DNA from 2 places in the Brevibacillus agri genome. Region 2 is predicted to be linked to the other one. Evidence: riboswitches for the same ligand, from Rfam matches in the RefSeq annotation. Region 2 holds a riboswitch; the other holds the start of a gene.
What was found. A riboswitch is a leader RNA that binds a small molecule or an ion and turns the genes downstream of it on or off. The one in region 2 is predicted to bind FMN.
Positions count from the first base shown of each region.

Region 1 (4,584 bases), 2.0 Mb from region 2:
CCGACGGAGACAGGCATTTTGCAAAACAGGCTGCCCGCACACGAGCATGCCGCGGCACTGGATCATTTTTTTGCCATCTACACGAGCGAGCATGCCCGGGTGCAAAACCCCGGGGAAATCGCCCGCATGCTGGAGCAGTTGCACGCGGCTGGAGTCCAGATGGGAATCGTCACGGGAAAAGGACGGAGAAGCGCAGATATTTCCTTGCGCGAGTGGGGACTGGAAACGTATTTTTCCGTCGTGATTACAGGCGATGACGTGAGCCAGCCAAAGCCGCACCCGGAAGGCATTTTTACTGCGCTGAAAGAGCTTGGCTCAACGGCCGGGGAGACGATTTTTGTAGGCGACAGCGATGCCGACATCGTGGCCGGGCGTGCGGCAGGGCTTACGACGGTCGGGGTCGATTGGCTGCCCGTCACGCAAAAGGCCGGAAGCTTCGATCCGGAGCCGGACTACCGCTTTTCCGACGCACAGGTTTTTGCCGACTGGGTGCTCGGCCGCTAAGTTTTTCGCACAGGCAAAAAGGGAGTGCCCTCTTTTTCACGCGAGGGGCACTCCCTTGTTTTCGGTTCAAGCGTATGCGTTACCAGAACCGCCTAGTACGCCCGCCCGAACCAGACCGTATGCTTCGCCTCTTTGCCGCAGCAAATGCAGGCTGCTTTTTGGGCAGGCGGATCGAACGGAATGTTGCGGGAGGTAAATTTGGTTTCTTCCTTGACCTTGGCTTCGCAAGCGTCGTCTCCGCACCAGCCGGCCAGCACCCAGCCGCTTGGGCGGTTCTCGCTTTCGCAGTTGGCGATGTGCGCAGCCAACTGCTCCATCGTGTCGACGTCGAGATGAGAATTAGCTTCCCGGAAGGCCAGCGCTTTTTGGAACATGTTTTGCTGGATGTCTTCGAGCAGCTTCGCAATCGTCTGGGCAATTCCCGCCAGCGGCACGGTCACTTTTTCGCCCGTATCGCGGCGGGCCAGGATCGCCTGACCGTTTTCCACATCGCGCGGCCCAAGCTCCAGGCGCAGCGGCACCCCGCGCATTTCCCATTCGTTGAACTTCCAGCCCGGCGTCTCTTCACGCAAGTCGGCACGCACGCGAACCCCTGCCGCTTTGATCTCGTCGAAAAGCGGATCGAACGCCTCCATCACTTTTTCCCGCAGCTTCATCGGACCTACCGGAATCATGATGACTTGCGTAGGCGCCATCCGTGGCGGCAGCGCCAGGCCGCGGTCGTCGCCGTGCACCATGATCATCGAGCCGATGAGCCGCGTCGAGCTGCCCCACGAGGTCGTATGCACGTACTTGAACTGATTGTCGCGGTCCAAAAACTTGATCTCGAAGCCGCGCGCAAACTTGTCGCCCAAATAGTGCGAGGTGCCCGCCTGCACGGCTTTTCCGTCCTTCATCATCGCTTCGATCGAGTACGTGTCAACCGCACCCGCGAAGCGCTCGCTCGGCGTCTTTTGCCCTTTCCATACCGGAATCGCCAGCTCCTGCTCGACTACTTCGCGATAAATTTCGAGCATCTGCATCGTTTCCTGGCGCGCCTCTTCTTCTGTCGCATGGGCGGTGTGGCCTTCCTGCCAGAGAAATTCCGATGTGCGCAAAAACGGCATCGTGCGCTTTTCCCAGCGGAACACGTTGGCCCACTGGTTAATCAGGATCGGCAAGTCGCGGTAGCTCTGAATCCACTGGCTGTACATGTGGCCGATGATCGTCTCCGAGGTCGGGCGCAGGGCGAGCTTTTCCTCCAACTGTTCGCCGCCCGCTTCGGTCACCCATGGCAGTTCTGGGTTGAAGCCCTCGATGTGCTCTTTTTCTTTTTGGAAAAACGACTCGGGAATCAGCATCGGGAAGTAGGCATTGCGATGTCCGGTTTCCTTGAACCGTTTGTCCATCGCCTCCTGAATCCGTTCCCACAGCTCGAAGCCGTCGGGCTTGAAGACGATGCAGCCGCGCACCGGGGTGTAGTCCATCAAGTCCGCCTTTTTGATCGCATCAATGTACCAGCGCGAAAAATCTTCCGACTGCGGTGTAATTTCTTTTACAAACGCTTTGTCCTCTTTCATCCTTCTACGCTCCTTTTTTCTTCGCATGAAATGCAAAAAATCCCCCATCCCAAAAGGGACGGAGGATTGACTTCCGCGGTACCACCCTGATTGACCATGGCTTGTGCCACAGTCCTCTTTTCCAACCCGATAACGGCGGGGCGACCGGACCAGCTCGTCGCTGGCGGCTTCAGGATGGGGTGCAGGTATGCCTCGTATCAGCCTTCCAGACTAGGGCCGACTCTCTGGAACAAGGGAAATAGCTGCGGGTCCTTTCATAGCCTTTTCACAAAAACGGTTCGTTTAAGAACATATCTTAGCAAGTCGAAAGGCCGATGTCAATTTGTGGTACGCAGGGCCAGGCGAGCGCCCAGCTTGGCGTAAACAGGATAGGCGACCAAGGCGAGCACGACGCCTTTGAAAATGTTGAACGGCACAATGCCGACCAAGACGAGGGACCAGACGCTCGTCGCATTGAACATCGCGAGCAGTTCTGCCATCGGCATATGGTAGAGCACAGCGTAAGCCGGGAGCAGGACGTATGCGTTGGCGACAGCCATGACGACCGTCATCAGCAATGTCCCGAGCGCAAGCCCTGTCAGAAAACCTTTTTTGCCCTGGCCGCTGCGTTGCAGCAGGATAGCCGGCAAAATGAAGCTGGCGCCGGCAATCACATTGGCAATCTCGCCGATCAAGAGTCCGTCTGCATTTTTAAACAGAAAGTGCAATGTATTTTTCAAAACTTCGATGATGATTCCGGCCACCGGACCGTACATAAGCCCGCCGATCAACGCTGGCAGCGTGCTGAAATCAAGCTTCAGAAAGCTCGGCATCAGCGGAACGGGAACCTCCAAAAATTGCAGGATAAAGGCAACGGCGGCCAGCATCGGAATCGTCACGATCCGCTGGGTTGCTCTGCGCGAAGAATGCAAGGCTGTTTCTTTCATGTGTACCATCTCCTCTTTGTTCTCCTTCTTTGAGGAATGGCAACAGTGGTCGTGCCACACGTGTTGCTACTCATACGCTTTGCCTGCGGAAACGCAAAAATACCCTGAGAAAGATTCTCAGGGCAGATTACAGGCGTATGACAAAGCATGTGCAGGAAACAGGTTCGCGAAACAAAAGGTGCTGATTTTGCATGCCCCTTTTGCAGCTTTTCCCGTTTGCACAGGCAAACAAGCACGTGCAGAAAACGTACTGTCGTCATCCTTCTCCCATCCAGACTGTACTGTCGGCTCTGGAATCTCACCAGATCCTGCACTCCGTCGCTTGCTGACAAGCTGGGGAGGCTCGCGGGCTTAACGTGCTCGTGACACGATCACCGCCGGTCGGGAATTGCACCCTGCCCCGAAGGATTTGTGTAGTTGTCTATTGCATATTATACTGCGCTTTTTTGATTTGACAATAGAGGAAACGGCTAAATCGACAATTTTTTATTGTTTTCCGATGAATTTAATAGGATATGCTCCTGGTCGCTTTGATCGGGTTGGTAGTTACCTTGACCAAAAAGAAATAGACCGCCCTTGAGTCCCAATTCCAGCGGTCTATTCTTCCAGAAATTTTGAGCCGAACCCCTTGAGGGAAGCTTCCATTGTACAGACCGCTCCGGTTGCCGCCGGACGGTCTTTTTTTCGCTTGTTACCTCTAATGTTATCATAACGAGCCGCAAATAAAAATATACATTCGGCTCCTCCAGCATCGAATCAGGCCGCGACTGCTACGAACCCGCTCCCCGATATTTGCTGACCCCCCAGTTCCACACAAACAGGCCGAGGCCAAAGAAAACGACAGCCACGAGCGGAGTAAACGCCGCGTAGGTGTACCAGACTTCTTTGCGCAAAAAGTAGGCAGCCGGGTAGACGCCGACGAAGGCAAACGGCAGTACATAGGTCAGCACGAAGCGGATCGCTTTGTTGTACACATCCACCGGATAGCGGCCGTACTGCTGAATGTTGTAGATCATCGGGGCGATTCCCGTCCGCGAATCAGAGAAAAAGCTGACCGCCGCAATCGCTGTGTACACGCCGCCGTAGATGAGAGCGCCGCTCACGACCAGCCCGATGAAGATCAGCGGGTCGTACCAGTAAAACGACAGGTCGAGCTGGATCGCCGCATAGCCCATAATAATCAGGCCCGTGATGATGCCGAAAATGCGGTCCGGCGCGATGGATTCCAGACAAACCTGCGCCAGATTGTGAATCGGCCTGGTCAGGATGCGATCCATTTCGCCCCGGATAATGTAGCGCTCGTTGAAGTCCCAAAAGCCGAAAAACATCGAGAACAGCGCATACGGCACCAAAAAGAACCCGTAAATGAAAATGATTTCGTCCCGCGTCCAGTCTTTCATCATCGGGACGTGCGTGAACACGACGATGATGAACACGAGGTTAATCAACTCGGAAACGAGGTTGGACACAAGCTCCCCGAGAAAGTCAGCCCGATAGGCAAGCCTCGTTTTGAAATACTGGCCCAGGTAGTCGGCAAAAATGCCGATAATATGTTTCACGTTTTGCATCGTCTACCCTCCTTGCACGACCAGCCG
Region 1 is NZ_CP026363.1:4,831,491-4,836,074, forward strand. It holds gene BA6348_RS23670 (HAD family hydrolase) at 1-504, shown strand, start outside; gene proS (proline--tRNA ligase) at 597-2,063, opposite strand; gene BA6348_RS23680 (ECF transporter S component) at 2,381-2,989, opposite strand; FMN riboswitch at 3,245-3,401, opposite strand; gene BA6348_RS23685 (ABC transporter permease) at 3,760-4,557, opposite strand; gene BA6348_RS23690 (ABC transporter permease) at 4,561-4,584, opposite strand, start outside.
Region 1: another riboswitch for FMN. It lies ahead of BA6348_RS23680 (ECF transporter S component); the one in region 2 lies ahead of ribD (bifunctional diaminohydroxyphosphoribosylaminopyrimidine deaminase/5-amino-6-(5-phosphoribosylamino)uracil reductase RibD).

Region 2 (4,584 bases):
CGCGGCCTGTTCCTCCGTCACCGGGACGCAGACAAGACCGCGCCCGTGCGTCGCCATAAAGTTAATCATCTCCGGCGCAGCCGCTTCCGCCAGGCAGACGAAGTCCCCTTCATTTTCCCGATCCTCGTCATCCACGACGATGATGGCTTTTCCTTGGCGCAAATCTTCCAGCGCCTCTTCTATGCGATGAAACATGGGCTTGTCCCTCCTCGTTCAAACGAATCCGTTTTCCTGCAAAAAAGCCATGCTGATTTTCGCGCCTTTTGCTTCGGTCTGATTGCCGCCTGCTGGCTTGCCGCGATAGCCCAAAAGCCGCTCGACGTACTTGCCGATAATATCTGTCTCCAGGTTCACCTGATCGCCCGCGCGCCGATCGTGCAGGCTGGTCGCTGCCAGCGTATGCGGGATGATCGACACCGAAAAATGCGCATCGGCAACGTCCACGACCGTAAGACTGATGCCATCGACGCAGATCGAGCCTTGCCTGATGACGTATCGTAACAGCTCCGGCGCGGCTTCAATGCGAAACAGCACAGCGTTGGCGTGCGGCTCTCGGGACAAAATCGTGCCCGTTCCGTCGATATGCCCGGAGACGATATGCCCGCCAAAGCGGTCGCCCAGCCGCATCGCCCGCTCCAGATTGACCCGCTGGCCTGTGCGCAGGTGACGGAGGGTTGTCTTTTTCATCGTCTCCGGCATGACATCTACGCTAAAATGCCGAGCCGAAAAAGACGTGACCGTCAGGCAAATCCCGTTGACGGCGATACTGTCGCCGAGCTTGACGCCTTCCAGCACCCGCTGCGCCCGAATGACCAGCCGACTCGCCTGCCCGTTGCCTGTGCTGGATTCCAACGTTCCGACTTCCTCCACCAGTCCGGTAAACATCGGCCTTTTCCTCCTCTTTGTGCTTTCTGAACAAAAATTTGCTCCCGTCGTCTGGCGACTGCTGCTCTCTGGCGCGAATGCGCAGAAAACGGAAAACCTGCTTCCAGCTACTTTTCCCATAGCGGATAACCGCTTATGCGCACGTCCTGCTCATCCAGCAGCTCGACAGTTGCATCCGCAAGCCGGACAGTCTGATCCATCGTGGCGAAGCCCGGTCCGCCAAATGGCGTGGGCGCGCCGCTTCCGCCGATCAGCTTCAACGACACGTAGCTGACGATCTTCTGGATCGCGCGCGCCTGTAAAAACGCCCCGTTCACTGCCTGCCCGCCTTCAACCAGCAGCGAAGTAATCCCGCACTCGCCCAGCGTATCCAGTACGTTTTCCACCGAAATTTGTCCGCTTGCCACAAACAGCCTGACGCCTTTTGCCGCCAATGCCGCACGCTTTTCTGGCGGAGCCGCCTCTGTCGTGAAAATCCAGGTCGGCGCATCCGCATTTTCGATCACGCGCGCTGCAAGTGGCGTGCGAAGCTCGCTGTCCAGGACGATCCGCACAGGCTGCCGTCCATACAACTGCTCCCCTTGTCTGGCCGTCAAAAGCGGATCGTCCGCCAAAACGGTTCCTACCCCGACCAAAATCGCATCGTGCTGTCTCCGCAGTTCGTGCACCTCCGCGCGCGCCCGTTCGCCCGTGATCCAGCGGCTGTGTCCTGTGACCGAAGCGATTTTGCCGTCCAGCGTGCTCGCCGTTTTCACCGTCACAAACGGGCGCTTCGTCGTGATGTAGTGGAAAAACACCTCGTTGAGCCTTTTCGCTTCCGCTTCGCCTACCCCGACGAGCACTTCCACTCCTGCGGCGCGCAGCTTCTCCACGCCTTTTCCAGCCACGAGCGGATTCGGGTCCAGCGTCGCAATCACAGCCCGGCGAATCCCCGCCGCCACTACCGCATCGGCGCAAGGGGGCGTTTTTCCGAAGTGGCTGCACGGCTCCAGCGTCACGTACAAAGTAGCGCCAGCCGCCTTTTCCCCTGCCATGCGCAGCGCATGCACCTCCGCATGCGGCTCCCCGGCACGCAAATGCGCGCCCATGCCTGCAACTGCTCCGTTGCTCACCAGGACTGCACCGACCAGTGGATTGGGGCTGGTCTGGCCGTGGGCCGAGCGCGCCAGCTCCAGCGCCAATGCCATGAACCGCTTGTCCTGCTCCATGTAAAACCTCCTTTTTCCTGCCTGGATTCCAGCCAAAACAAAAAGCCCTCGAAACCTCAAGCGTTTCAGGGCATAGGGAAAGAAGCCTTCTCGCATTCGTTTTTTGCAAAAATAACGATGCCAAAAAGCGCAGTCAGCTCTTCTTCCATCCGGACTTTACCGTCGGCTCTGGAGTTGCACCAGATCAGTCGCAAACCGTCACGGTCCACGAGTCGCGGGCTCAGACGATGGTTCGCCATCGCCATTACCGCCGGTCAGGAATTTCACCTTGCCCTGAAGATTTTCGCTATGAAGTTGCGGAATAAAAAACGCCCGTGAGAACATGCTCAGGGCGTAGGGAAAGAAACCTCGCAAATGCCTGTTTTTGAAAAAACAGCTCTGAGGTTATGCCAATACCTTCTCCCATCCGGACTTTACCGTCGGCCTTGGATTTGCACCAAGTCAGTCGCTATCCAACTGCGATAGCGAGTCGCGGGCTCAGACGTGCGTTCGTCATTACCGCCGGTCGGGAATTTCACCCTACCCTGAAGGCTGGTATTCAGTTAGGCAAAGTATAGCACATTTTTCACGTTCGCTGTCATTTTTTTAGGCAGAAGTGTTTTTCTCCTGCCTGCAAGCTTTGTTACAACATAGTCAGCAGCTCGCGCAAATCCGCAATGTACGCTTGCGGTGCCACGTCATGGCGCTCCATGTCTTGCGCATGTCCCTGGTAGGCGATAAACGCCACCTCCCCGTCCTGCGCGGCTTTTCCGTCAATCCAGGAATCCCCGACCATCGTCCAGGCCGAAGCAGGCATATCGGGATACTGCCTGCGAATGTAATGAATCCCGGACGGGTGCGGCTTCAAGGTCGTCATCTGCTCGCGCGCCACAATCTTCTCGAAGCAGCCCGCAATACCGGTTTGGTGCAGCGCTTCCTCTGCGGCAGCGTAGGCGTTGTTGGTCAAAATGAACAAATGATGCCGCTCCATGAGCTGCGCGAGCACTTCCTGGGCATGGTTCTCGAGAACAGCCTCGTGCATCCCCGCCTTTTCGATTGCCGTGACGGCTCCCCACATCTCCTGTTCGAGCTGGCTGGTCAGCCTGCCCGACTTTCGGCCAAGCTCGATCAGTTGCGAGGCGGTATGGCTGTGCCAGTCGAAGGTCGGCTCTATCAGACCATGCTCCGTCCACAACTGAAAAATTGCCTGCTTCATTTCCGCAAAATTGATCTTCGAGTGCAGCAGCGTATTGTCCATGTCAAAAATGATGCCTGTTGCAAAGCGTCTGTTCATTTCCTTTCCAGCCCCCTCGTCTTCGGTCCGTTCCCGTCTCTTGCGCTCGCAAGCCGCTTTTTTCAGTATAGCAAACAAGCTGCTCCCCCGATTGCCGAATGCTGGAAACAGGACTTTTTCCATATGGAGAACCAAAAATGACATAGAATATTTTCTACGTATGATGAAGAGGAGATGATGATACGTGATGAAAAAGAAAGCGTGGGCGCACGTCGCTCTGTCGCTCTTCGCAGCAGTGGCGATCAGTGCGTGCAGCCAGCCAGCTTCAGTGGATCAACCGGCACAGCAAGCGGAACAGCAAACACCGCAACAGTCAGCGCAGCAACCAGCACAGCAGACTGCGCAACAGCCGACCCAGCAAACTTCCGGCGACACTGCTGCCCAGCCTGCCTCTGAACAGAAGCGGCCGGAATATCTCCCAGCCGATTTCCCGCTCCCGGAGGTCGCCGAAATTAGCACCTCGCATTCCGAAATCAAAGACGGCAAAAAGTTTGTCCTGCTCATTTTCAGCACAAAGGAAAGCATGCCAGCCGTAACCAAGCTGTACAAAGACTACTTCAAGACGCAAAACCTCTCTGACTCCGGGCAAACCATCGACGACTAAAACATCATTATTCAGGGAGGCAACATCGAGAAAAAACAGTCCTGGTCGATGATCGGCGGCCCGCTCAGCGGCCAGGAAGGCGTCATCGAGCTGACTGTCACCTGGGCGGAGCAGTAAGCAAGGGCAGCCATCTCCATGAAAAAAGCGACAGCTCGCACGCTGCCGCTTTTTTTCGTTTCCGCCGCGCCTTCTACGGGCTGTCGTCCATACCTTCCATGGGCGCACGCGGCACATCCGGCTTGCCTTCCGGATTGTTGTACAAATACTGCGGCACGTCGCCGATGATGAGGGAGTGCGTGATCGGGATTTTCGTCGTAACCGTCTGCTCCTCGGTCGCAAACGGAATGACGATGCGCAAGTCGACCTCTACGAAAATGTAGACCGTGGCGAGCACCATGTTGATGCCCGCCTCCTTCAGCTCTGTCTCCAGCTTCGTTTTCACAGAGCCGATCGGCACGAAGGTCACGGGCAAGTTCGGCCCCATTTGCGCCAGAAACGTATTCCCTGTCGCCAGGCCAAGCGGAATCGTGCGGTCCACTTTTTCCGTCTCGAACTCCTGGAGCTTGTTCTGGACGCGCGAGGTGGTTTCGCCGACAATTCTTGCGTACTCCTTG
Region 2 is NZ_CP026363.1:1,482,211-1,486,794, reverse strand. It holds gene BA6348_RS07410 (bifunctional 3,4-dihydroxy-2-butanone-4-phosphate synthase/GTP cyclohydrolase II) at 1-195, opposite strand, end outside; gene BA6348_RS07405 (riboflavin synthase) at 214-885, opposite strand; gene ribD (bifunctional diaminohydroxyphosphoribosylaminopyrimidine deaminase/5-amino-6-(5-phosphoribosylamino)uracil reductase RibD) at 993-2,093, opposite strand; FMN riboswitch at 2,227-2,378, opposite strand; FMN riboswitch at 2,484-2,629, opposite strand; gene BA6348_RS07395 (HAD family hydrolase) at 2,716-3,366, opposite strand; gene BA6348_RS07390 (hypothetical protein) at 3,554-3,970, shown strand; gene BA6348_RS26540 (hypothetical protein) at 3,982-4,128, opposite strand; gene yunB (sporulation protein YunB) at 4,161-4,584, opposite strand, start outside.